3 regions of the Pseudarthrobacter sp. TE9888 genome follow, and region 2 is predicted to be linked to each of the others. Evidence: riboswitches for the same ligand, from Rfam matches in the RefSeq annotation. Region 2 holds a riboswitch; each other region holds the start of a gene.
What was found. A riboswitch is a leader RNA that binds a small molecule or an ion and turns the genes downstream of it on or off. The one in region 2 is predicted to bind cyclic di-AMP.
Positions count from the first base shown of each region.

Region 1: it holds a riboswitch for cyclic di-AMP, as region 2 does, so the genes downstream of both, ACZ9J7_RS10645 (aggregation-promoting factor C-terminal-like domain-containing protein) here and ACZ9J7_RS11285 (M23 family metallopeptidase) in region 2, are expected to answer to the same signal.
Region 3: it holds a riboswitch for cyclic di-AMP, as region 2 does, so the genes downstream of both, ACZ9J7_RS18000 (LysM peptidoglycan-binding domain-containing protein) here and ACZ9J7_RS11285 (M23 family metallopeptidase) in region 2, are expected to answer to the same signal.

Region 1 covers NZ_JBWBRD010000002.1:2,128,087-2,135,629, forward strand. Annotated here, with positions in the region: gene ACZ9J7_RS10625 (nucleoside deaminase) at 1-433, opposite strand, end outside; gene ACZ9J7_RS10630 (phosphatase PAP2 family protein) at 489-1,313, shown strand; gene upp (uracil phosphoribosyltransferase) at 1,326-1,961, shown strand; gene ACZ9J7_RS10640 (VOC family protein) at 2,066-2,470, shown strand; gene ACZ9J7_RS10645 (aggregation-promoting factor C-terminal-like domain-containing protein) at 2,647-3,357, opposite strand; cyclic di-AMP (ydaO/yuaA leader) riboswitch at 3,363-3,526, opposite strand; gene ACZ9J7_RS10650 (ArnT family glycosyltransferase) at 3,724-5,877, opposite strand; gene ACZ9J7_RS10655 (glycosyltransferase family 39 protein) at 5,884-7,543, opposite strand, start outside.
Region 2 covers NZ_JBWBRD010000002.1:2,282,283-2,289,825, forward strand. Annotated here, with positions in the region: gene ACZ9J7_RS11270 (DUF3027 domain-containing protein) at 1-379, shown strand, start outside; gene serC (phosphoserine transaminase) at 492-1,622, opposite strand; gene ACZ9J7_RS11280 (iron-dependent transcriptional repressor DtxR) at 1,917-2,618, shown strand; cyclic di-AMP (ydaO/yuaA leader) riboswitch at 2,757-2,967, shown strand; gene ACZ9J7_RS11285 (M23 family metallopeptidase) at 2,972-3,799, shown strand; cyclic di-AMP (ydaO/yuaA leader) riboswitch at 3,928-4,106, shown strand; gene ACZ9J7_RS11290 (C40 family peptidase) at 4,177-4,857, shown strand; gene ACZ9J7_RS11295 (C40 family peptidase) at 5,021-5,794, shown strand; gene ACZ9J7_RS11300 (HNH endonuclease) at 6,066-6,566, shown strand; gene mobA (molybdenum cofactor guanylyltransferase) at 6,622-7,338, shown strand; gene ACZ9J7_RS11310 (DUF6457 domain-containing protein) at 7,335-7,543, shown strand, end outside.
Region 3 covers NZ_JBWBRD010000002.1:3,775,677-3,783,219, forward strand. Annotated here, with positions in the region: gene ACZ9J7_RS17970 (IS481 family transposase) at 1-507, opposite strand, end outside; gene ACZ9J7_RS17975 (glucose 1-dehydrogenase) at 731-1,624, shown strand; gene ACZ9J7_RS17980 (DUF1810 domain-containing protein) at 1,681-2,127, opposite strand; gene ACZ9J7_RS17985 (DNA alkylation repair protein) at 2,148-2,678, opposite strand; gene ACZ9J7_RS17990 (TraR/DksA family transcriptional regulator) at 2,675-3,034, opposite strand; gene ACZ9J7_RS17995 (aggregation-promoting factor C-terminal-like domain-containing protein) at 3,056-4,405, opposite strand; cyclic di-AMP (ydaO/yuaA leader) riboswitch at 4,657-4,827, shown strand; gene ACZ9J7_RS18000 (LysM peptidoglycan-binding domain-containing protein) at 4,831-5,670, shown strand; gene ACZ9J7_RS18005 (protein adenylyltransferase SelO) at 5,779-7,242, opposite strand; gene ACZ9J7_RS18010 (ribonuclease Z) at 7,226-7,543, opposite strand, start outside.

The DNA of each region.
Region 1 (7,543 bases), 150 kb from region 2:
ACACCTCAACCCAGTGGTTGAGCCGGCGTTCGCGGAGGATGTCGAACACCGAACCGGCAGCGCCGGCTTTTTCGTCCCAGGCCCCGAACACCACCCGCGGGATCCGGGCCAGGACGATCGCGCCGGCGCACATGGCGCAGGGTTCCAGCGTGACCACCAGCGTGCAATCGGACAACCGCCAGCCGTCGCCGCTGCTGCCGCCGAGCCGTGCCCGTTCCTGCAGCCGGGCCGCGGCTTCCCGGATGGCCACCACCTCGGCGTGGGCCGTGGGGTCGCCCAGTTCCTCCCGCTGGTTCCGGCCCGAACCCAGCACCCCGCCGTCGGGCCCCAGCACCACGGCGCCAATGGGAACATCCTCCGTGGCGAGTGCCCGGCGCGCTTCCGTCAACGCAAGGCCCATCCAGGCATGATGTTCTTTATCGGGCAACGGCATGGCTCAATGATAGTTTCGAGGATACTCAGGTTACTGACCGACGCCGGGAGGCACCATGGACACTCTTCGGGATCGCCTAGGTCTCTGGTTCAAGCCGTATGCGGCTCTGGTCCTCACCTTCCTCGTGGGCGGTGCGATCATCGTATCCCTGGCCTTGCTGGGCGCCGAGGTGTACGACAACGTGGTGGATTCCGCTGGCCTGGCCAACCTGGACAAGCCAGCCCTGGCCCTCTCAGAGAGCCTGCGCAGCCCCGGACTCGACGCTTTCGTTACCGGCTTCACCAATATCGGCGGCGGAATCGGAATGCCCATCCTCGCCAGCATCCTCACCGCCTGGCTGACCTTCCTCAGCCGGAACTGGCGGCCCCTCATCCTGATTGGCGGAGCAGCGGCCGTCTCCATCATGGCCACGACGTTCGGCAAGAAGCTGGTGGGCCGCACGCGCCCGGACCACGCGGATGCGGTACCCCCTTACGAGGATTCACCGTCTTTCCCCAGTGGCCACACCCTGAACACCACCGTGGTGATCAGCCTGGTGGTGTACCTGATCTGCCTCCAGTTCCAGGCCATGGTGGTCCGCGTCTCGGCCATCACGGCCGGCACGCTTTTCATCATCGCCATGGGGCTGAGCCGCGTCTTCCTCGGCCACCACTGGCTGACCGATGTCATGGCCGGGTGGCTGCTCGGCCTGACCTGGGTGGGCGTGGTCATTCTGGCGCACAGGTTGTTCCACTTGGTCCGCAGGCGGGAGCATGCCGGTGCGGCGCCGTCGTTCGACCGTCCAATCGTCCGCGACGTGGTGGCCGAGGAAGTGCACCATAGGGGCGACGGCGGCAGTGAGCACGCCCACGGCGGCCATAACAAGGACACCGCCGGATGATAGTTTTGGGGGATGCGTACTCTCGTTGTTGACCACCCCTTGGTCGCCCACAAGCTCACCGTCCTGCGGGACAAGAACACGCCGTCGCCGGTCTTCCGCCAGCTGACGGAAGAGCTGGTGACCCTGCTGGCCTACGAAGCCACGCGGGAGGTCCGCACCGAGCCCGTCACCATCGAGACACCCGTCAGCACCACCATCGGCACGGCGTTCACCAAGCCCACCCCGCTGGTGGTCCCCATCCTCCGGGCAGGCCTTGGCATGCTGGAGGGCATGACCAAGCTGGTCCCCACCGCCGAGGTGGGCTTCCTGGGCATGGCCCGGGATGAGGAAACGCTGGACATCATCACCTACGCCGAGCGCCTCCCCGAGGACCTGACCGGCCGGCAGGTGTTTGTCCTGGACCCCATGCTGGCCACCGGTGGCACGCTGCGCGAGGCCATCAAGTTCCTGTTCAAGCGGGGCGCTTCGGACGTCACTTGCATCTGCCTGCTCGCGGCTCCGGAGGGCCTGGCCAAGCTGGAGGAGGAACTCGGCGAAGCCAACGTGCACATCGTCCTGGCCTCCATCGATGAGAAGCTCAACGAGAAGTCCTACATCGTTCCCGGACTGGGCGACGCCGGCGACCGCCTCTACGGCATCGCCGGGTAGCCTCCCGCCTTTCAGGACGCGACCTGTCGGGATAAGGGCCATTTTCGACGGCCCCATTTGCGCTGGGCCTTTCCGGGCCGGTGTGCCGCCGCTAGCCTGTGCGGATGGACTGGAAACTTGAACTTGCCTTTGTCCCCGTCTCCGACGTTGACCGCGCCAAGGATTTCTACGTCAACAAGGTGGGCTTCAACGCCGACTACGACGAGCGGCCCTCGGACGACATCCGCTTCGTGCAGCTGACGCCGCCCGGTTCGGCCTGCTCCATCTGCATTGGCGAGGGATTGACGGACGCACCTCCCGGCACCGGAGCAAACCTGCAGCTGGTGGTCAGCGACATCACCGCGGCTCACGACTTTCTGAAGAACAACGGCGTGGATGTCAGTGACGTGGACGTCCAGGACTGGGGCCACTTCGTGTATTTCGCCGATCCGGACGGCAACAGGTGGTCTGTCCAGTACGTCCCGTGGCGTAACCCCGGGGCAGGCACGGCGCAGAGCCCTGCACCTTAAACCACTGCGGGCCGCATCCCTCGGGATGCGGCCCGCAGTCTAGGCGGTATTCCCTGCCGGGCCCCACTCCAAGGCGTACGACGGCGGGGGCCGGGACGCGTCGTCGGGCGGCCGTCAAGGCTGGAAAGGCTCAGCTGAAGGTGCCGCTTCGTCGCGTTGCGGCAGGGGAGTGGTGCCTAGTACCAGTTGTGCGCCAGGTGGAAGCTCAGTGCGCCGCAGGGGGACTGGTAGCTCTTCTTGATGTAATCCAGGCCCCAGTTGATCTGGGTGCGGTAGTTGGTGAGGTAGTCCGCGCCCGAGCTGGCCATCTTCTCGGCCGGAAGGGACTGGACGATTCCGTACGCCCCGCTGCTGGGATTGGTGGCCGTGGTGGTCCAGTCGGATTCCTTGGTCCACAGGGTCTGCAGGCACTGCATCTGGTCCGGTCCCCAGCCGAATGTGGCCAGTTGGCCGGCCGCGTAGGCCTGGGCGCCAGCAGGATCGTTGACCGCGACGGCAGGTGCAGGCTCAGGTGCGGGGGCAGGGGCGGGCGCCGGTGCGGGAGCAGGCGCAGGGGCTGCCGGTGCGGGAGCCGCTGGCGCTGCTGCCGGAGCCGGTTCAGCCGCCTGCGGCGCTACGCTGATGGCTGCGGGAGCGGGGCTCTCCACCGGGTTGGAGCGGATTTCGCTCTTCTCGATGCTCATTTGGGCGTCAGCTGCTGCCGTGTTTGACTGGGTGGACGACGCCGGGGCCATGCTGCTGGTGGCCTGTCCGGCCGCGCCTACCCCCACCAGCACCGCGCACGATGCCGCAAGAACTGCGGCGCGCTGGCCGAGGGTGGTCTTCTTGGCCTGCTGCTTGGCCCTGTGTTTAGCGTGCAGGCATGATTCTGCCGTGTTTTTGGACATGATTGATCGCCTCTCACACCTGCGGAGTTAGCTGTCGGGTTCGGATGAGGGCATCCGGCCGTACGGAATGAAAATCACGTACTGGCTTAACCCCAAGGGCAGTTATTGCCCGGGACGGTGGGTCCCCCGCCTCTGCCGTTGCTCAATCGGAATCCGGGGAAGCGGCAGAGCTTGGCGTCAACCCGGGATATGCGGTCCGAACGGGGACCGCACCCAATCGACGGTACAGGAAGATTAAGCGGAAGTCACGTTTAGGTAACGGAAGTCACGGATCCAGCGCGTCGGTTTGCGGCAGCGCGAACGGAGGAGTGATGGCCTGAGGCAGTCCGGCCCGCAGGGACTTCCGGCCCGGGCCGGACTGCTTCGCTACTGGCCAGACAGGGCGTACACCGTGGTGCCGCCGATGCTCTGCGCCTGGAAATTGGCTGCCACCCACTCAGTAATCCGGGTTGCCTCATCCGAGCCGCTGGAGGAACGCATGGTTCCGCCCGCGATGAAGAAATGGATCCTTCCCTGGGACACCAGCTCCTGGAACTGCGCCAGCGTGGGGGAGGGGTCGGTGCCGTTGAAGCCGCCCACCGCCATGACCGGAAGTTCGGTCGCCAGTTGGTAACCGGCGGCGTTGTTGGAACCCACCACGGCCGCGGCCCAGGTGTAGCTTGACGCCCCGGCCTGGAGCGCGGTGACCAGGTCGGCCGACGGCGTGGGGGCACCCAGGAGCCCGCCCATGCCTCCGCTGCGGTTCCCGGCAAACCCCGTGCCGCCTTGGGTGCCTTGCTGCCGGAAGCCTTGTCCTCGAGTGCCTTGTCCCGGTGTGCCTTGGGCCGCGTTGCCCGTGCTCCCGGTGCCACTGGGGCCGAATCCGTTCCGGTTGCCCCCGGCGCCACCGGGTGCGCCGCCCGGCCCCGCACCGAACCCTGTCGTGGGTCCTGCGCTGACGATTGCCCCGCTGTGCGCCGCCGACGCCGTGGAGACGGAGTAGGCCAGCGGCCCGGCGAGCGACGCAGCAACGGCCAGCGCCGCCGTCGTCCGCAGCAGGGAGCGGCGGCCCAGGAACCGGTTGAGGCCCACTCCGGCCGCCGCGGCCAGGCCTGCTGCCAGCACCAGCCAGCGCAGCCACGGACCGTAGGCCGATGTGGTGCCCAGCAGCGAAAACGCCGTCAGGGCGGCCGCTGCCACCGCCGCCGCGAGCAGGATTGCAGCAGCCGGCTGCTGCCTGTGCTGCCACAGGAGGACAGCGCCCAGGCCGGTAAGCCCCGCAATTCCCGGCGCCAGCGCCACCGCGTAGTAGGGGTGGATGATGCCGGCCATGAAGCTGAACACCAGGCCCGTCACCAGGACCCACGAGCCCCAGGCCACCACCGACGCACGCACCGGATCCGTCCGCGGTGCCCGCCGGCACACCCACAGCAGGCCCGCCGCAAGGATCAGGGCGGAGGGAAGCAGCCACGCTATCTGGCCCCCGAACTCGCTGTTGAACATCCGGAACAGGCCGGGGACGCCCCACCCGTTGCCGCCGCCCACACTGCCCGTCTCGTCGCCCGTCAGCCGCCCCAGCCCGTTGTAGCCAAGGGTGAGCTCCAGGATGGAGTTGTCCTGCGACCCGCCAATGTAGGGCCGCATGCCGGCAGGCGTCAGCTCCACGGCCGCGAGCCACCAGCCCGCGGAAACCACCATCGCTGCCCCCGCCGCCGCCAGCCCCAGGAGGCGCCGGCCCAGCCTGCCCGGCGCCGCGACCAGGTAGGCCACGGCGAACCCGGGAACCACCAGCAGGACCTGCAGTTGCTTGGCCAGGAAGCCGAAGCCCAGGAACACGCCGGCCAGCAGGAGCCAGCGCAACCGGCCCTCCTGGATTGCACGGAGGACCCCGTACGCGGCGGCAGTCATGAGCAGCACCAGCAGGGCGTCCGGGTTGTTGAACCGGAACATCAGCGTGGCAACCGGCGTGAGGGCGAGGACGGCAGCGCCCAGCAACCCGGCCCTGTGGGCGAGGGCGGCGTTACCCGTGGCGTGCGCCGCTGCCCGGCGCACAGCAAGGTGGAGCAGCCAGGCGGCCCCGACCCCCATCAGCGCTTGCGGGACCAGGATGCTCCACGGGCTTAAACCGAAGATCCGGACGGACAGCCCCATGATCCACAACGAGGCCGGCGGCTTGTCCACCGTGATTGAGTTGGCGGCGTCCGAGGAACCGAAGAACCACGCGGTCCAGTCCTGCGATCCCGCCTGGGCCGCGGCGGAATAGAACGCGTTGGCCCAGCCTGATGCGCCGAGGTTCCAGAGGTACAGCACGGCCGTTCCTGCCAGTACCGCCGCCAGTTCCAGGTGCCGGCGGAGGGCCAAGGGATCCCGTGGAAGCCGGCCGGACTGTGTTCCGCCGTCCCCGGAAGTCCGGGCTCCGGCCTTCCGGTCTTCGGCTGCGCGTGCTTCGGTTGCGCGGTCTTCGGCTGCGCGTGCCCCGGAGGGCCGCTCAACGCCGGCCGCGGTTCGTGGGTACGGCGGGGTCCCGTAGTGGCTGGCCATGGCGTGCTACTCCGCCAGGCGGTAGACAGTGGAGTTGCCCACGGTCTGTGCCTGGAAGTTCGCCTCTACCCAGGCGGCCACCTCGGAGTTGCCCCCGCGGCCGCCCATGCCGCCTCCGCCCATGCCGCCGCCCTGGATGTAGTATCCGATCTCGCCCTTGGACACCATGTCCTGGAACTCGGCGAGCGTGGGGTACGGATCCCCGCCGTTCCAGCCGCCCAGCGCGATGACGTTGGTGTTCGTTGCCAATTCCAGGCCGGCTGCCTGGCTGGCGCCCGAGACGATGGCGGACCATTTCGTGGTGGTGGAGGAGAGCAGCGTGGTCACGGCGGCGTCGGCGGTACCTTCACCGCCGGGGCCACCGGCTGAACCACCAATTCCATCCGCGGGGTCAAAGCCGTTCGCCGGGTCGAACCCGTCACCGCCGGAGGCGGCCCCGTCAGTTCCGGCGTTCGCGTCCGTGCGGTCGGTGCGGTCGCCGCGGAAGCCCGCGGCCCGGTTCCCAAAGCTGCCTGCCGACGAACCTGCGGGCCCCGACGTCGGAATGGAGCCCGAGTGTGCGGAAGCCGCGGTGGCCAGGGTCCAGGCAGTTGTGCCGAGGCCGCCGGCGAGCAGGGATACGGCGACGACGGCGGCCGCCCCTGCACGCCGGAACCGTCCGCCGGCCCCCAGTGCGTCGAGGCGGAGCAGGATCCCGGCAGCTGCCAGGACACCGAGGACGATCACGGCGATGCGCAGCCAGGGGAGCCACGCGGCGTCCCGGCCCAGGAGTACGGCGGACCAGAGGGACGTGCCCAGGACCGTCACGGCCAGCACCGTCCGGGCCGGCCAGTAGGCGCGGCCCCGCCAAAGTTCCACGGCACCTATGCCAACCAGGGCGGCGATCGCCGGGGCGAGCGCCACGGAGTAGTAGGGGTGGACGATGCCGCTCATGAAGCTGAAGACTCCGGCGGTGACCAGCAGCCAGCCGCCCCACATGATCAGTGCTGCCCGGCTACGAGAGGTGCGCGCTTCACGCCGCGTGAACCACAGGCCGGCCACCAGCAGGACCAGGGCCGCGGGCAACAGCCACGACACTTCGCCGCCAAAGCTGGTCCCGAACATCCGGAGCAGGCCGGCGGCTCCGCCGAATCCGCCGTTCGCTCCGCCGAAGCCCCCTGGTCCGCCGGCCGCTCCTCCTGCGCCGCCGCCGGGCATCCCTTCACCCGAACCAGTGATGCGGGCCAGCCCGTTGTAGCCGAAGGTCAGTTCCAGGAAGCTGTTGGTGGTGGAGCCGGCCATGTAAGGCCGGGCAGAGGCGGGCGTCAGCTGGAACAAGGCAACGTAGCTGCCAGCCACCACAACGATGCCGCCGAGTGCGCCCAGCAGGTGCACCACCCGGCGTCCCACCGGGGCCGGCGCCGCCCACAGGTAGGCCAGCGCCAGCGCCGGTACCACCAGGAACCCCTGCAGCATTTTGGTGAGGAACGCCAGGCCAATCACGGCGCCCGCCGCCACCAGCCACTTCCAGCCCGAGCGCTCGATGGCGCGGGTGGTGAAGTACGCCGCGAGCACCAGGCACAGGGTGAGCATGGCGTCCGGGTTGTTGAATTTGAACATCAGCGCAGCAACGGGCGTCAGGGCCAGGGCACCACCTGCCAGCAGGCCTGCCGCCGGCCCGGAAACC
Region 2 (7,543 bases):
GGACACGGCCCGGACCGCCGTGGAGGGCATCACGCCTGCGGCCACCATCGGGCCGCACCTGGCCGCCAAGAGCGAGGGCGACCGGCTGGTCACGCACCTGTTTGAGTCCAGGCTGCCCGGATACGCGGGGTGGCAGTGGTACGCGGTGCTGACGCGCAACTCCCGCTCGAAAGTGGTCACGGTCAATGAGCTGGGCCTCCTGCCGTCGGAAGATTCGATCCTGGCCCCGGAGTGGGTGCCCTGGGCCGAGCGTGTCCGCCCCGAGGACCAGCAGCAGGAGTCCGAAGCAGGCAGCCAGGAAACGGCCCCGGAATCCGCAAGCGAGGAAACAGCGGCGGAGGATCCAACGGGCGACGCCGGCACCCAGGCGGAAGCCTGACCGCACCCGTCGCCGGGAAGCCGGCCACCCCCGCCGGGGACAAACGAAAACGGCGCCGTCCGGGATGAACCCGGGCGGCGCCGTCGTATGTTGTCCTGACTGTCCTCCGCGCCTACTTCCGCAGCTCGCCCACCACGTAGTCAATGCTGGACAGCAGGGCGGAGACATCGCTTGGCTCGATGGCCACGAAGGTGGCAATGCGCAGCTGGTTGCGGCCCAGCTTCCGGTAGGGCTCAGTGTCCACGATGCCGTTGGCGCGCAGGACCTTGGCTACAGCCGCCGCATCAACCGACTCGTCGAAGTCGATGGTGGCAATGACGTTGGAGCGTTCCTCCGCCTTGGCCACAAACGGGGTGGCGAACTCGGAGGCATCCGCCCAGCTGTAGATGCGTCCGGCGGAGTCGGCGGTGCGTGCGGCCGCGAAATCCAGGCCGCCGTTGGCGTTCAGCCACTGGACCTGGGCGTCCAGGGTGACCAGCGTGGACAGCGACGGCGTGTTGTACGTCTGGTTCAGGCGGGAGTTGTCGATCGCGGTCTGGAGATCCAGGAAGTCCGGGATCCAACGGTTGGCGGCCTTGATCCGTGCGGCACGCTCGATCGCGGCGGGGGAGAACAGGCCCAGCCACAGGCCGCCGTCGGAGGCGAAGTTCTTCTGCGGGGCGAAGTAGTAGACGTCGCTATGGGCAACGTCCACGTCCAGGCCGCCGGCCGCGGAGGTGGCGTCCACCAGGACCAGCGATCCCTCGTCGGCTCCGGAAACGCGCGTGACGGGGGCAGCCACACCGGTGGAGGTCTCGTTTTGGGGCCAGGCATAGACATCAACGCCGGCCTCGGCCTGGGCCGCCGGCCGCGTGCCCGGCTCGGACTTGATGATCGAGGACGCCTCCAGGAAGGGCGCCTTGTTGGTAGCGGCGGCGAACTTGGATCCGAACTCGCCGAAGGACAGGTGCTGGGCCTTCTTCTCCACGAGGCCGAAGCTGGCGACGTCCCAGAAAGCGGTGGAGCCGCCCACGCCGAGGACCACTTCATAGCCCTCCGGGGCGCGGAAGAACTGGCTCAGCCCTTCGCGGACAGATCCCACCAGGTTCTTGACCGGCGCCTGCCGGTGCGAGGTGCCGAGGATGGTCTTGGACGCTGCTGCCAACGCATCGATCTGTTCCTGGCGGACCTTGGACGGGCCGGCGCCGAACCGCCCATCCTTCGGCAGGAGGTCGGCGGGGATCGTGATGCTGGTGTCGCTCACAGGTGCTCCAATTCGGCGGGGACGAAAGTTTGGTCCGGACGGGCGGGTCATGGCTCGGCCGGCAGCAGGCGATGGCTGCGCAGCGGGCCTTCACCATTCTGCCTGAATGGCAGGGGCGGCGGGAGCCGGCGGGCCCAAAGTCCAGACATTGAGACGGGCCGCCCGTGCGGTACCGCAGGAAGCGCGGCTATTCGGACAAACTCAAAATAGGCTAAGCTGGCCCCCGAACTACCTCGCGGGAAGAGGCGATACGGTGGGACAACGCAAGGTACTGCGCTCGAGGAGCTGAGCTGGATGACGGATCTGATCGACACTACGGAGATGTACCTCAGGACCATCCTGGAGCTTGAGGAAGAAAACATCGTCGCCCTCCGGGCCCGTATTGCCGAGCGCCTGCGCCACTCCGGCCCCACCGTGTCCCAGACCATCGGCAGGATGGAACGCGACGGGCTCGTGGTCGTCTCCGGTGACCGGCACCTGGAACTTACGGACACAGGCCGCAAGCGGGCCACCGAGGTCATGCGCAAGCACCGGCTGGCCGAACGCCTGCTGGCCGACGTCATCGGCCTGGACTGGGCCTACGTGCATGACGAAGCCTGCCGCTGGGAACATGTCATGAGCGAGCGGGTCGAGCGGCGCATTTACGAAATGCTGGACCACCCCACCGAATCGCCCTACGGCAACCCCATCCCCGGGCTCGCCGCTTTGGGTGGACAGCCTGCCCGCGGTGGCGCCGACGGGGCCATCAGCCTGGTCGAGGCCATGAAGGGCTACGCTCCGGCCTCTGTTGTCACCATCAGCCGGCTCGCTGAACCAATCCAGGTGGAGCCGGAACTGCTGGCGCAACTTGACGAAGGCGGAATCCGGCCCGGTGCCGCAGTGGCGCTGGAACGCGTGGGTGATTACATCTCCGTGCGGGTCCCTGGCATCGAGGGCGCACTGGAGCTGCCGCCCGAGGTCGCCGCCCACGTTTTCGTTGCCGTGGCCCAGGCCTGACGCCCGGCTTTTTACCCCGACGAGGCACTTCCAAGCAAAGATAACGGAATTGTTACCTAGGGTCTTAAGGCCCTATAGTGGAACCATTCGTTGATACTTAAGCGTTACCCGATCCGGAGCCGAGCTCTGCCAGCGGATCGGGTGCACGAGTCGTTACTGGCAGAGGCGGGGGAACCACAAGCGGCAGCGGGGGACTGCCTTGGGGTGAAGTCCGTCAGCAGCAAGCCTCTCCAGTGAAGGATTCTTCCGGGAATACCCCTGTGCAGAAGCTTGCCGTGACGGGCCGGGTCCTTGATCTCTCTGACCCGAATCCGACAGCTAACTCCGCAGGCTTTTCCAGAGAGGAACCCTTCTTGACCACGCAGACCTCCAGGGGGCGCCGCCGCGCAGCCAGCCCCCCTTCGGCACCCCGGGTTGTCGAAGACGCAGCAGCGGAGCGCCCCCGCGATCTGCATCGCGACGCGCGCCGCCGCCGGGGGCCCCTGCGGCAGGTAACGGAATTCGCCGCCGCAAGCGGGATCGGCCAGAAGGCCGGAATCGCCCTGGCCGCCACCGGCCTGGTGCTGACGGTCACAGTGCCCGCCACCAGCCCGGTCATGGCCACTGATGCGTCCGGCAACGCGCCCCTGGCGGCATCCTCCGTCAGTCCGCAGCCGCAGATTTCCGCCGATATTGGCGCCCAGATCGACTTCAGCCGCTCGGCCGTGGTGACCCAGGCTGACCCCGACGGGAAGCTCAAGCAGCTCCTGAGCGCCCAGTCAGCGGGCTCGGTCACCCGGGCCGCGTCGGCCGGCACCCTGGCTGCACCACTTGCCACCCTCACCACCGCCTCACCGTTCGGATACCGGGTGAGCCCGATTACCGGCGGCTCCGGCGACTTCCACCGAGGCCAGGACTTCGTGGCGCAATGCGGGACGTCCGTCCTGGCCGCTGCGACCGGCACCGTTACCTTCGCGGGCTGGCACCAGTTCGGCGGCGGAAACCGGGTGGTCATCGACCATGGCAACGGGCTGGAAACCACGTACAACCACCTGTCGTCCTTCAACGTCAAGGTGGGCCAGACGGTCTCCCGTGGAGAAGTCGTGGCACTCAGCGGCACTACGGGTGCCTCCACCGGCTGCCACCTGCACTTCGAGGTGCAGGTCAACGGCGAAGTGGTCGATCCCATGGGCTGGCTGTAACCGAATGATTGCTCACTCTCAGATCGCAGTGACCTGCCGTGACCTGAATGTGACATTGAAACAAAACTGCTGTACCGTCTAACTCGCGTCAACTTTTCCGAAGTTGACGCTCTTGAGTGGATTGCCTAACTCTGCCACCGCTCAAGGTCCGTTCGCATTTCATCGTCTGGCAGGGGCGGGGGAACCAATTTTGGCCTTCTCTCCAGAAGGCCTTGGGGTTAAGTCACGAGCTTCCCAGGAAGCAGTGTGGCCGGGTGACTCCCATCCGAATCCGACAGCTCACCTCGCAGGCATTGGGAGAGGCTACCTTCGTGTCTTCACGCCATCATTCTGCGCGCCACCGTGCGCAAACGGTTCGCACCAGCCCCTTGGACGCCGTGTCCAGGGCCGTGAGTGCAAATGCCGGGACCGTAGGCCGCCAGGCTGCCGTAGTGGCAGCCGCATCGGGCCTCATCCTGAGCATGGGCCTGCCGGCAAACGCAGCTGACACCACCGCCGGTGTCTCTGCATCCACCGAGTCCGGCTCGGCACAGACTGCACTGGCCGTCACCGCTGCCCCCACGGCGACGGTTTCCTTCGAGCGCCCGGTCGTCAAGACCACCGCCGCTCCGAAGGTCGAAGCGGTGCGTCCCCAGTCCACCGCACCAGCCGAGCGCGCCGCCACCGCGACCGCAGGCCAGGACGCCGCTCCCGCCGCCAAGGCCGCCGAGACTGTGTCCGCCGCAACCTCCGGCATTGCAGCCATCGCCTACACCGGCATCGGCCACGCCTACGTGTGGGGCGGCACCAGCCCGGTCACCGGCTGGGACTGCTCCGGGTTCGTCCAGTGGGTCTACGCGCAGGCCGGGATCAGCATCCCCCGCACCAACGCGTGGAGCATCATGACCCCCACCTCCACCCCGCAGCCGGGCGACCTCGTTGTCCAGAATGGTGGCGCGCACGTAGGCATCTACGTCGGCAACGGCATGATGATCAGCGCGCTTAACCCCTCCCAGGGCACGCTGCTGCACTCGCCCGCAGCCACCGGTACCTCTTCGTACTACCACCTCAACAAGTAGTTCTTGGGCTTAGCGCTCCAAGGGCTATTTCTTTGCCCACAGCTTTTCCGCTAGAAACCAGATCCCCGTTCGGGATGCGCCGGCGTACCCCCAAGATGCCGGCGCGTCCAGCCCCCTTTGCCTGCCTACACGCGGTCCGAAGGAAAAACGAAAGAGAGAACTCATGACGACTCGTGCTACCGCACGGCACCGCGCCGAGGTCACCAAAACCAACTCGATCGCCATCATTGCCAAAGCTGTCAGCGACAACGCCGGTGGCATGGGCCGCCAGGCTGCTGTTATCGCTGCGGCTTCCGGCCTGGTCCTGACCAGCGGCCTCGCAGCCAACGCTGCCGACGCCAACGTCAAGCGCGATTCCGCTCCGGCGTCCCAGCTGGAAGTCGAATCCGCCGTCGACGCCCCGATTTCCGCAGCTTCCACCATTGCCATCAGCTACGAGAAGCCTGCCGTCACCACCACGCCGGCTCCCGTCGCAGAGCCTGAGCCCCAGGTCCAGGTGCAGGAAGCTGCTCCCGCTCCGGTGGCGCAGCCTGTTGCTGCTCCCAAGGCCACGGCCAAGGTTGTTACGGCCTCTGCTCCCACCGCTCCCGCCCCCCAGGTTTCCGCAAGCGGGAAGGGTGCAGCCATCCTCTCCGCCGCTTACGCCCAGCTCGGCGTGCACCAGGACTGCACCATGCTGGTGACCAACGCACTGGCCGCCGTCGGCATCCACTTCCACGACTGGCCGGCAGGCTACCTGTCGCTGGGTGACACCGTGCCCATGTCGCAGGCCCAGCCCGGCGACCTGCTGTACTACGCCGACGGTGGCGGCGGCATGGCCCACATCGCCGTTTACGCCGGTAACGGCATGGCCGTCCACGGCGGCTTCAACGGCAACGACACCGTGGTCTTCAGCGCCAATGTTGGCTCCGGACCGGTAGCCATCCGCGTACGTTAGGCATTCCCGTGCCGGCCTGAACCAGCGCCGGCCAGTGTACTGCTTGCCAAAGGACCCCCGCCAGCAAGGCGGGGGTCCTTTGCGCTTACTGGGGTTGCCGCCGCAGTCCCCGCCTTTTCCCTGTCCCGGGGACGGAATGGGCCTCCGGGGCGGCGATTACCTGATTTTGCACTTCTTTGTTTACTCTTGTGATGTCGATCCATAGCCCGGACATGCCGAGGGCAGCCGGCCCTCGTGCCCCTGACGGGTGCGGCCGTGAAGAGGTAAGTGCATGCGCACTCTCGTTCTGAATGCTGGATATGAACCGCTGGCGGTTATCACTTTCCGCCGGGCGCTGGTGCTTGTGCTCACGGGCAAGGCAAGCGTGGTTGCCGAGGGGGACGACCCGGTGGTGGGACCCACCGACGTCCTGGGCCGCCCGTCCGTGATCCTCCTCAACCGTTACATCCGGCCCCGGTACAACCACTCAACGGCAGTCAGCCGCAGGGGCGTACTCCGGCGGGACGGCCACAAATGTGCGTACTGCGGCAAGGCCGCGCACACAATCGACCACGTTCACCCAAAGTCGCGTGGGGGTGCCGATTCCTGGGAGAACCTGGTGGCCGCCTGCCTGCGGTGCAACAACGTCAAGGGTGACCACACTCCCGCCGAGATGGGGTGGACCCTTCGGTTTGTCCCCGAGCCCCCCCACGGGACGATCTGGCAGATCAAGGAACTGGAGAAGCCGACCCCCGCATGGGATCCCTTCCTGCTGCCGGAGCGCGCTGCCTGACTGTTTCCCGGCGCCTCCCGGCACCGGAACAGGTGCTGGTCGCTAGGCTGGGGGAGTGGACAAGAACAGCTTGGCTTTTGATGCCCTGATCCTTGCCGGGGGACGATCATCCCGCCTGGGCGGCATACCCAAGCAGTCGTTGGTCTTCCGTGGCCAAACCCTCCTGGAGCGCGCCGTTGCCGCGGCGGCCGGTGCCCGGCTGACCGTGGTTGTCGGCGATGCGGGAGGCCTGCCGGCTGAAGCCGGGGAGAGCCACCCGCTGCCCCTGTCGATCCGCCCCGCCGGCCTGCTGGCATGCCGGGAGGAGCCGGCCTTTTCTGGTCCCGCGGCTGCGATTGCCGCAGGCCTGGATACCTTGGCGAGGAACGGTGGAGGAGCCCCCTACTCCCTGGTGCTGGCGTGCGACATGCCGTTGGCCTACCAGGCGGTGGCAGTGCTGCGGGACGCACTGTTGCAGTCCGATGCCGGTGTCGGCCCGGGCGGGGTGGTGGCCTGTTCCGAAGACGGCAGGGTCCAGCCGCTGGCAGGCTTTTACAGCACGGCTGGGTTAAAAAGCTCCTGCGCCGCCCTGGCTTCACGCAACGCCCTGGTCAACGGCTCGGTCAGGGCTCTCCTTGCTAGTCTGGACGTGCAGCTTGTCACAGTCCCCGCCGGGTCCACCGCCGATGTGGACACCTGGGACGATGCTGCCGCGCTGGGTGTTGCCGCCGGGAACCAGCACGCAGGACAGTACCGGCGCACAGCCGGAGACAACGTGGGAGGCAAGTCGTGAAAAGCCAGGACGAGACGCTGGAAGAGTGGTGCCGCGCGCTCCTCCAGGCATACAAACTTGAGGACGTCCAGGTGGATGTCAACGCCGTGCTGGCCCTCGCGGGCGTCGCCGCCCACTCGGTTGTGCGGCCCGCGGCGCCGTTGACCACCTTCATCGCAGGCTTCGCCGCGGGACTGGCTGCCGCACCCGGCAGGGAGATGGATGC
Region 3 (7,543 bases), 1.5 Mb from region 2:
GGTGCCGGTCTTGTTCCGGTTTCCGGCGGCCCTGCCGACACTGCGGTGGCCCCCGCCGTCGGGGATCCGTCCAAGTTTCTTAATGTCGACGTGGACCAGGTCCCCGGGTCTGTGGTGCTCGTAGCGGCGGATCACCCGGCCCGTGGCCCGGTCCAGCCACGACAGCCTCGCCAGCCCGAATCGGGACAGGACCCGGTGCACCGTGGAGGGGTGGATGCCCAGCAGATAGCCGATCCGTGCCGGGCCCCAGCGGCGGTTGACCCTGATCGCGACGATCCGCCGCTCCCGCCGCATGGAGGTCCGTCGCGGGGAGTTGATGGGCCGGCTGGAACGATCACCCATCCCGTGCTCACCGTGCTCCCGGTAACGGGCCGCCCACCGCGCTGCGGTCGTCACCGACACCTGGAACCGCTCAGCAGCACGGCGCAGCGGCCACCCGTCATCGACGATGCACCGGGCCAGCCGGAGCCGTCCCTTCGGCGTCAGAAGCGCGTTAGCATGGGACATTGAAGACCTCCTTGTGGATCGGACTCTTAGACAAGCCCCACTCCACTTGGAGGTCTTCTTTTTGTCACCTAACCACGCCGCATGTTCCTAACCTCCGTGGTCAATACACCTAGGCTGGAACGGTAAGCATGCTTAGTTTTTCGCGGCTGCCCTGCGCAGCCTTGCTGCTTCACCATCCCGGGCGACGAACCAGCCCGTGTCCCGCACGAACAGGAGTACCACCATGACCGACCAGTACACCTTCCGTAATCCCGTGACTGCCTACGAAAAGATCTCCCCGCCCAAGCAGCACCAGCCGGAGCCGGGACTTGATGCGGAACTGGCGCCCAAGGCCGACCTCGGCGAAGAAACCTACCGGGGCACCGGCCGCCTCGATGGCCGCCGGGCCATCGTGACCGGCGCGGACTCAGGCATCGGGGCAGCAACGGCGATCGCCTTTGCCAGGGAGGGTGCCGACGTCGTGCTTTCCTACCTGCCGCAGGAAGAAGAGGACGCCGCGCGCATTGCCGGAATCATTGAGGCTGCGGGCCGCAAGGCCGTCAAGGTACCGGGGGACCTCAAGGACTCCGCCGCCTGCCGGGAACTGGTGGACACGGCGGTGGCCGTGCTGGGCGGGGTTGACATCCTGGTCAACAACGCCGGAAAGCAGGTTGCGCAGGAGGAGCTGGAAGACATCAGCGACGAGCAGTTCGACCACACCCTGAAGACGAACGTCTATGCCATGTTCTGGGTGACCAAGGCCGCGGTGCCGCATATGCCGGCAGGCTCAACCATCATCAACACCACGTCCATCCAGGCCTACAACCCGTCGCCGACCCTCGTGGACTACGCCACCACGAAGGCCAGCATCAACAACTTCACCAAGGGCCTGGCGCAGCAGCTGGCCCCCAAGGGCATCCGGGTGAACGCCGTGGCACCGGGCCCCATCTGGACCCCGCTGCAGGTCAGCAGCGGCCAGCCCAAGGAGGAACTGCCGGAATTCGGCCAGTCCACTCCCCTGGGCCGGGCGGGCCAGCCTGCTGAGCTTGCCCCGGCCTACGTGTTCCTGGCCTCGCCCGAATCCAGCTACGTGGTGGGCGAAACGCTCAACGTCAACGGCGGCAGCCCGACGCCGTAACCCCCCGGCCGCCTGGGCGGTGCGGCGCACACGCTGCCGCCGCACCGCCTCCGCGGTCAGTCCCCCGCGTCCAGGCCGGCCAGGAGTTCGTCGGTGGCCGGGTCCGGTTCTCCGTTGAAGAACTGGGCCAGGACGGTCTTGAACACTGTTTCTCCGGGCGCCGCCCGGAGAAACAGTGTCATGGAGGAGCGGAGCTTCTTGGCATCGATGCCACCGAAGATGTTTTCGGCGGACTGGTCGGCATGGTTCGCCAGGACCAGCGCGCACTCCAGCAGCCGTGGACCCAGCACCTCGTGGTCCAAGTACGCGCGCGCCTCCGCAAGGGACGAAATGGCATACCTGCGTGACGTGTCGCTCTGCCCCAGCCCGGCAAGCTGCGGGAAGACAAACCACATCCAATGCCCCGACTTAGTGCCCACCTGCAGCTCGCCCAGCGCCTGCTCATAGGTTCCGCCGGTGTTTTGCGCGGCAACAAAACGCTCAAGGTCAAACGGCTCATTCATGTGGATCTCCTCGGTGCGTTTCAAATGGACAAGTCTTCTTCAAGGGCGTCCGCTGCCGCCCGGAGCCCGGGGTCCGGATCTTCCCGCCACCGGGCCAGGACAACACCGGCCCGCTGCCGCTCACGCCCGCCCAGCCCCGCCAGCAGCGGGACCAGGACGTCGGAAAGCAGGGGCGCCGCCAGGTCCCCTGCCCGGGCGGAACGGAGGAACCCCTCCAGCCGGGTCAGGTCGGAATGCCGGAGTAGCCTTACCCGCGTCTGCAGCAGCACCACGGCGGCGAGGCGGCGCTCGAACACCGGCCGCGAACCGGGCCGCGGCTGTCCCCACAGGGCGGAGGCCAGCATAACGGTACCGTCGTGGTCCAGGTCCTTGAATTTCCGCAGCGCATCACGGACCGTCCCCCGGACGGCCCCCACCGACGATCCATAGGAGGCCAGCTGCCCGCCCAGCCGGCTCCCGACGTCGTCGGCCCGGTAACAGGAGCCCTCATTCTGCAGCGTCCGGTCGACGAAGTCCGCCGCCGCCGACACCACCTCCGCGGTCCCGGTCATCGCCCGCGGCCGGACGAGGCGTGCAGGATGCAGAACGGCGTCCACGGCCGCGCTTCCAGGCGGCCCTCGGCAATAGGCTCCCCGCACACCGCGCAGGTTCCATAGGTTCCCGCGGCCAGCCGCGCCAGGGCTTCCTCAATCTGTCCAAGGCCGGCCGAGCTTTGTTTCAGGAGCGCTGAAGCCTGGGAGAGTTCGAAGGCAATGGTGGCACCCTCGGGATCGTGCTCGTCATCCACATTGGAGTCCTGGCGCGCCGAATTTGCGGCTTCGATATCTGCCCGCAGCGCCGGCAGCAGTGCCAAGCGCCGCGCCCGCTCCTCTTCGAGCAGCGCGCGGAACCGTTCGAAATCAGGCATGGAAACAGCCTAACGCGTCAATCAGTACCAGTTCAGGGCCACAGAGTGGTTCCAGGCCGCGCACGGGGAACCATACCGGTCCTTGATGTAGCCAAGGCCCCAGTCGACCTGCGTGCGGTAGCTGGTGAGCCAGTCGCTGCCGGCGCTGGCGTACTTGCCCGGCGGCAGCGCCTGGGCTATTCCGTAGGCACCGGAGTAGGCGTTGGTGGCGGTGGTCAGCCAGCTGGACTCCTTGGTCCACAGCTGGGCCAGGCACAGGAACTGGTCCTGGCCCCACCCGAAGGCGGCCAGGCGCCCGGATGCGTAGCTTTTCGCTCCGGCCGGATCGTTCACCGCGCCGCCGGGAATGGAAGGAACGACGACGGCGGGCGGAACCGGCAGGGCCGGCGCTTCCGGGGCGGCCGGTCCGGGATCGACGGCGGGAAGCGGGGCCGGAACGGGTTGGACACCGCCTGGCCGGTCAGGACCCGCCGGGGCAGGGTTTGCTGCGGGCGCTGGCGCCTTCGGCTGCTGCGCCGCCGCGGCGGCAGCCCTGGCCGCCGCCTCCGCCTGCTGCCGTGCCTGCTCCTCCGCGGCGGCGCGCTTGGCCGCCTGGGCCGCCTCGTAGGCTGCCTGCGCCGCCTGGCCCTGGCGGTACTCACCCTCAAGGGCCGCCGTCGTGCCCTTCAGGGCTGCGAGCTGGGCTGTCAGTTCGCCGCCATGCCGCTGTTCCTCCGCGACCTGCCGGGCCAGCGAATCCTGGGCCGCGCGGGCGGAATCCAACGTTGCCTTCGCCTCCGCGGAAAGCCGCTCCTGCTCGCTCCTGGCAACCTTTTCCTGGTCGGCAAGGGCGGCGGCGGCCTTTTCCGCAGCCGCCGCCTTAGCGACCAGGGCCGCAGTCTTGTCCCCCACGAGCTTTACCAGGTTGAGTCCCTGGACACTGTTGGTTCCCAGGGCATCCAGCGCCACGAAGAACCCTGCGTTGGTTCCGCCGGTCTTGTAGGACTCGACTGCCAAGGCGCCGAGGTCTTTCCGGTACCGCGCCAACTCCGCGTTGGCCTGGGCGGCCCGGCCGGACAGTGTTTCCAGGCGGGAAGAAGCTGCCTGCAGCCCGGCGGCGGCGGCAGCATACCCGGCCGCCGAGCGGACGGCCGCTTCCCCTGCCGCCGCAGACTCTGCTTCAAGGCCGGACAGCAGCCCGTTGATGGTGGTGATCTCCGCTGCCTTCGAAGCTTCCGAGGACTGGGCCGCCTGCACGTCTGCCCAAGAGGGGTACCCGCCGGGCGGAGGCGGGTCGTCGGCAGCGGCCGGAAGGACAACGGTGGCGGCCAGGGCAACAGCCACCAGGCTCCCGAGCAAAGGGAACCTGGCGGTGGTCACGAACAGGGGCATAGTCCCGAAGCTTACCGGCGGATTGGTGGGTCACACAGGAAGCCGTTTCCACATTGTTACCGTGAACGGCGGCGCTGGCATCAGCCGAGGTCAGACCGCAAGCAGGCTTATCGTCCACACGTTTGCGCAATTCGAGAGGGCAGCCTCGTATGTTATCTAAATGTGACAATCGGCGTGCACATGGGTTAGGGTCTTCAGGTGTCCCTCCCAGACGGGACATTCCCGTCAGTATGCCGAGCCCTGCCGCTGACCATGGGATCCAACCGCTCCAGTTGGCAGGGACGGGGGAACCAAGTTTCCACGGCCACATGTGGCCTAGGGGTTAAGTCGATAGCGCCTCCCTCCATCGCGGGGCCGCTTCCGGCCGGGTATCTCCAGCCCGAACCCGACAGCTCACCCCGCAGGCATGGGAGAGGCGATCAACCGTGTCAAAAAATTCCATTCCAGCCCGTCACCGCGCGACTCCGGCCCGCTCCATTGTGCTCGAGGGCCTCGCCGTAACCGCCAAGTCGCAGGCCCGTTCACTGGGCCGCCCGGCGCTTGCTGTGGCAGCAGCGTCCGGCATTGCGTTCGGCGTCGGCGCCCCGGCGCACGCTGGTGTAACCGCACCGGACACCACTGGACAGACCAGCATGCAGGCCACCGCCCCGGCACCGGCTGCAGCCCCTGCCGCTGCAGCAGGGAATGTCCACACCGTCGTTTCCGGCGACACCCTCGGCGCCATTGCCGCGGCGTACGGCGTCAACCTCAATGACGTCCTGTCCGCCAACGGCCTTGGCCTGTCCTCGGTCATTTACCCGGGCGACCAGATCCAGATTCCCGGCGCCGGCTACACCGCAGCGCCGGCACCGGCCCCTGCTGCAGCACCCGTGCAGGCGGCAGCCGCCACCGCACCGGCCAACACCGGCATGAACATGTCCTACGCCTCCGCCACGCCTGTAGCTTCCACTACCGGCTCGGGCACCGGAGCCGCGATCCTCGCCTCGGCCTACAGCCAGCTGGGCGTCCAGCAGGACTGCACCGCAATGGTTGAGAAGGCACTGCGCTCGGTCGGCAAGTCCGTAGGCGACCTGGCCCCCACCCAGTTCTTCCAGTACGGCACGGTGGTGGGCGCTCCCGCCCCCGGTGACCTGATCATCACCTCCGGCCACGTGGGCGTTTACGCAGGCAACGGCCAGGTTGTCAGCGGCGGCGTCAACGGCTTCGACACGGAGGTGCACTCCATCAGCTGGCTCGGCGGGTACTCCGCAGTGCGCGTAGCCTAGTCTTCGCCGGTCCGGCCCGCTTGGCGGTGCCGACCGTTGTGGGAGGGTGGCAGCCGGGAAACCGGCTGCCACCCTCCTGCCGTTAAAGCACTCGACGGGCCGCCGCGGTCAGGTCCCGCAGAACGTCATGTAGCTGCCGAAGTCCTCAGGGGGCCCTTGAAGATAGCGTTCGAGGCCGGGCCGTTCATTGAAGGGGTCGCTGACAGCCGCCAGCAGTTGCTGCAACGGCCCCCGGTCCCCGCCGGTTGCTGCCGACAGCGCCTCCTCCACAAGGTGATTCCGGGGAATGTACGCGGGATTCACGCTGTCCATCAGCTCCGCGGCCGGCTTGAGCTCGTGCCACCGCACCAGCCAGGAATCGAGGGCGGCAAGGTCAGGGACCATGCCGCGCACGGGCCGGCGGTCTCCACGGGCGGCTTTACCCAGGTTGCGGAAGAACAGGGTGTAGTCCACGGGTCCGTCCTTGAGGATGTCGAGGACATCATCCACCAGGGCCCCGGCAACGCCGTTTTCATCGGCGCTGTCCAGGCCCATCTTGGCCGTCATTCCGCGGGTCCAGGCCTTGCTGTACTGGCCCCGGAAACCGCCCAGGACCTCCACTGCCGGGGCCACGGCTTTCTCCGGGTCCTGGTCAATCAGCGGCAGCATGGCCTCGGCGAGCCTGGCCAGGTTCCATTCGGCCAGGACCGGCTGGTTGGCATAGGCATAGCGTCCGCCGACGTCGATGGAACTGTAGACGGCGGCGGGGTTGAAGGCGTCCATAAACGCGCAGGGCCCGTAATCGATGGTCTCCCCTGAGATGGTCATGTTGTCCGTATTCATGACCCCGTGCACGAAGCCGACGAGCATCCACCGGGCGATGAGCTCTGCCTGGGCGGAGACGACCGCGGCGAACAGCGCAAGGTAGGGGTTGGCGGCACCGGCCGCATGCGGGTAGTGCCTGCTGATGGCATGGTCCGCCAGGCGCTTCAGGAGGTCCATGTTTTCGGTTGCGCGCGCGTACTGGAAGCTGCCAACGCGCAGGTGGCTGCCCGCAACCCGCGCCAGGACGGCGCCGGGCAGCATATCATCGCGCCGGACCTGCCGCCCGGTGGCCACCACGGCGAGCGAACGGGTGGTGGGAATGTGCAGTGCATGCATGGCCTCACTGACAATGTATTCACGCAGCATGGGCCCGACGACGGCACGGCCATCCCCGGCGCGGGCGAAGGGCGTCCGCCCCGAGCCTTTGAGGTGGACGTCCAGGAGGCGGCCCCGCCGGTCAGTGACCTCGCCCAGCAGCAGGGCCCGTCCGTCACCGAGCAGCGGCGAGTACCCGCCAAACTGATGTCCGGCGTACGCCTGTGCCACAGGTGTGGCACCCGCTGGAACGTGGTTTCCCACCAAAAGCCGCACACCCTCGGGGCTGCGCAGGTACTGCGGGTCAAGGCCCAGGTCTGCTGCCAGTTTGTCATTCAGGACGAGAAGCTCCGGGCTGGGCGCTTCCTCGGCCCGCCAGGGTACGGCGAGTTCCGCCAGTTCCCGGGCGAAACGGCCATCGAACGTGACCGTGGATTCAGCTGCTGCCGTCATGGTTTAACCCTATCGCCGTTGTTGGGCCGGCAGCCTCCCGCGCCGGCTGCCGCCGCCGCGGAACAGGGATGCGGTCAAGGTCCTTGGCGGCGATCACGGTAACCCCCGGGGCCCGCGCCTGGGCCTGGTCTGCCAGGACGGAAACGTCGTCACCGTACCGTGCGGAAAAGTGGGTGAGCACCAGGGTGCGTGCGCCGGCGGACGCCGCAAGGGCCCCCGCCTGCCCGGCAGTGAGGTGGAGGTACCGACCTGCCAGGGGGTCGTCGTCGTCACTGAAGGTCGACTCGGCGACCAACAGGTC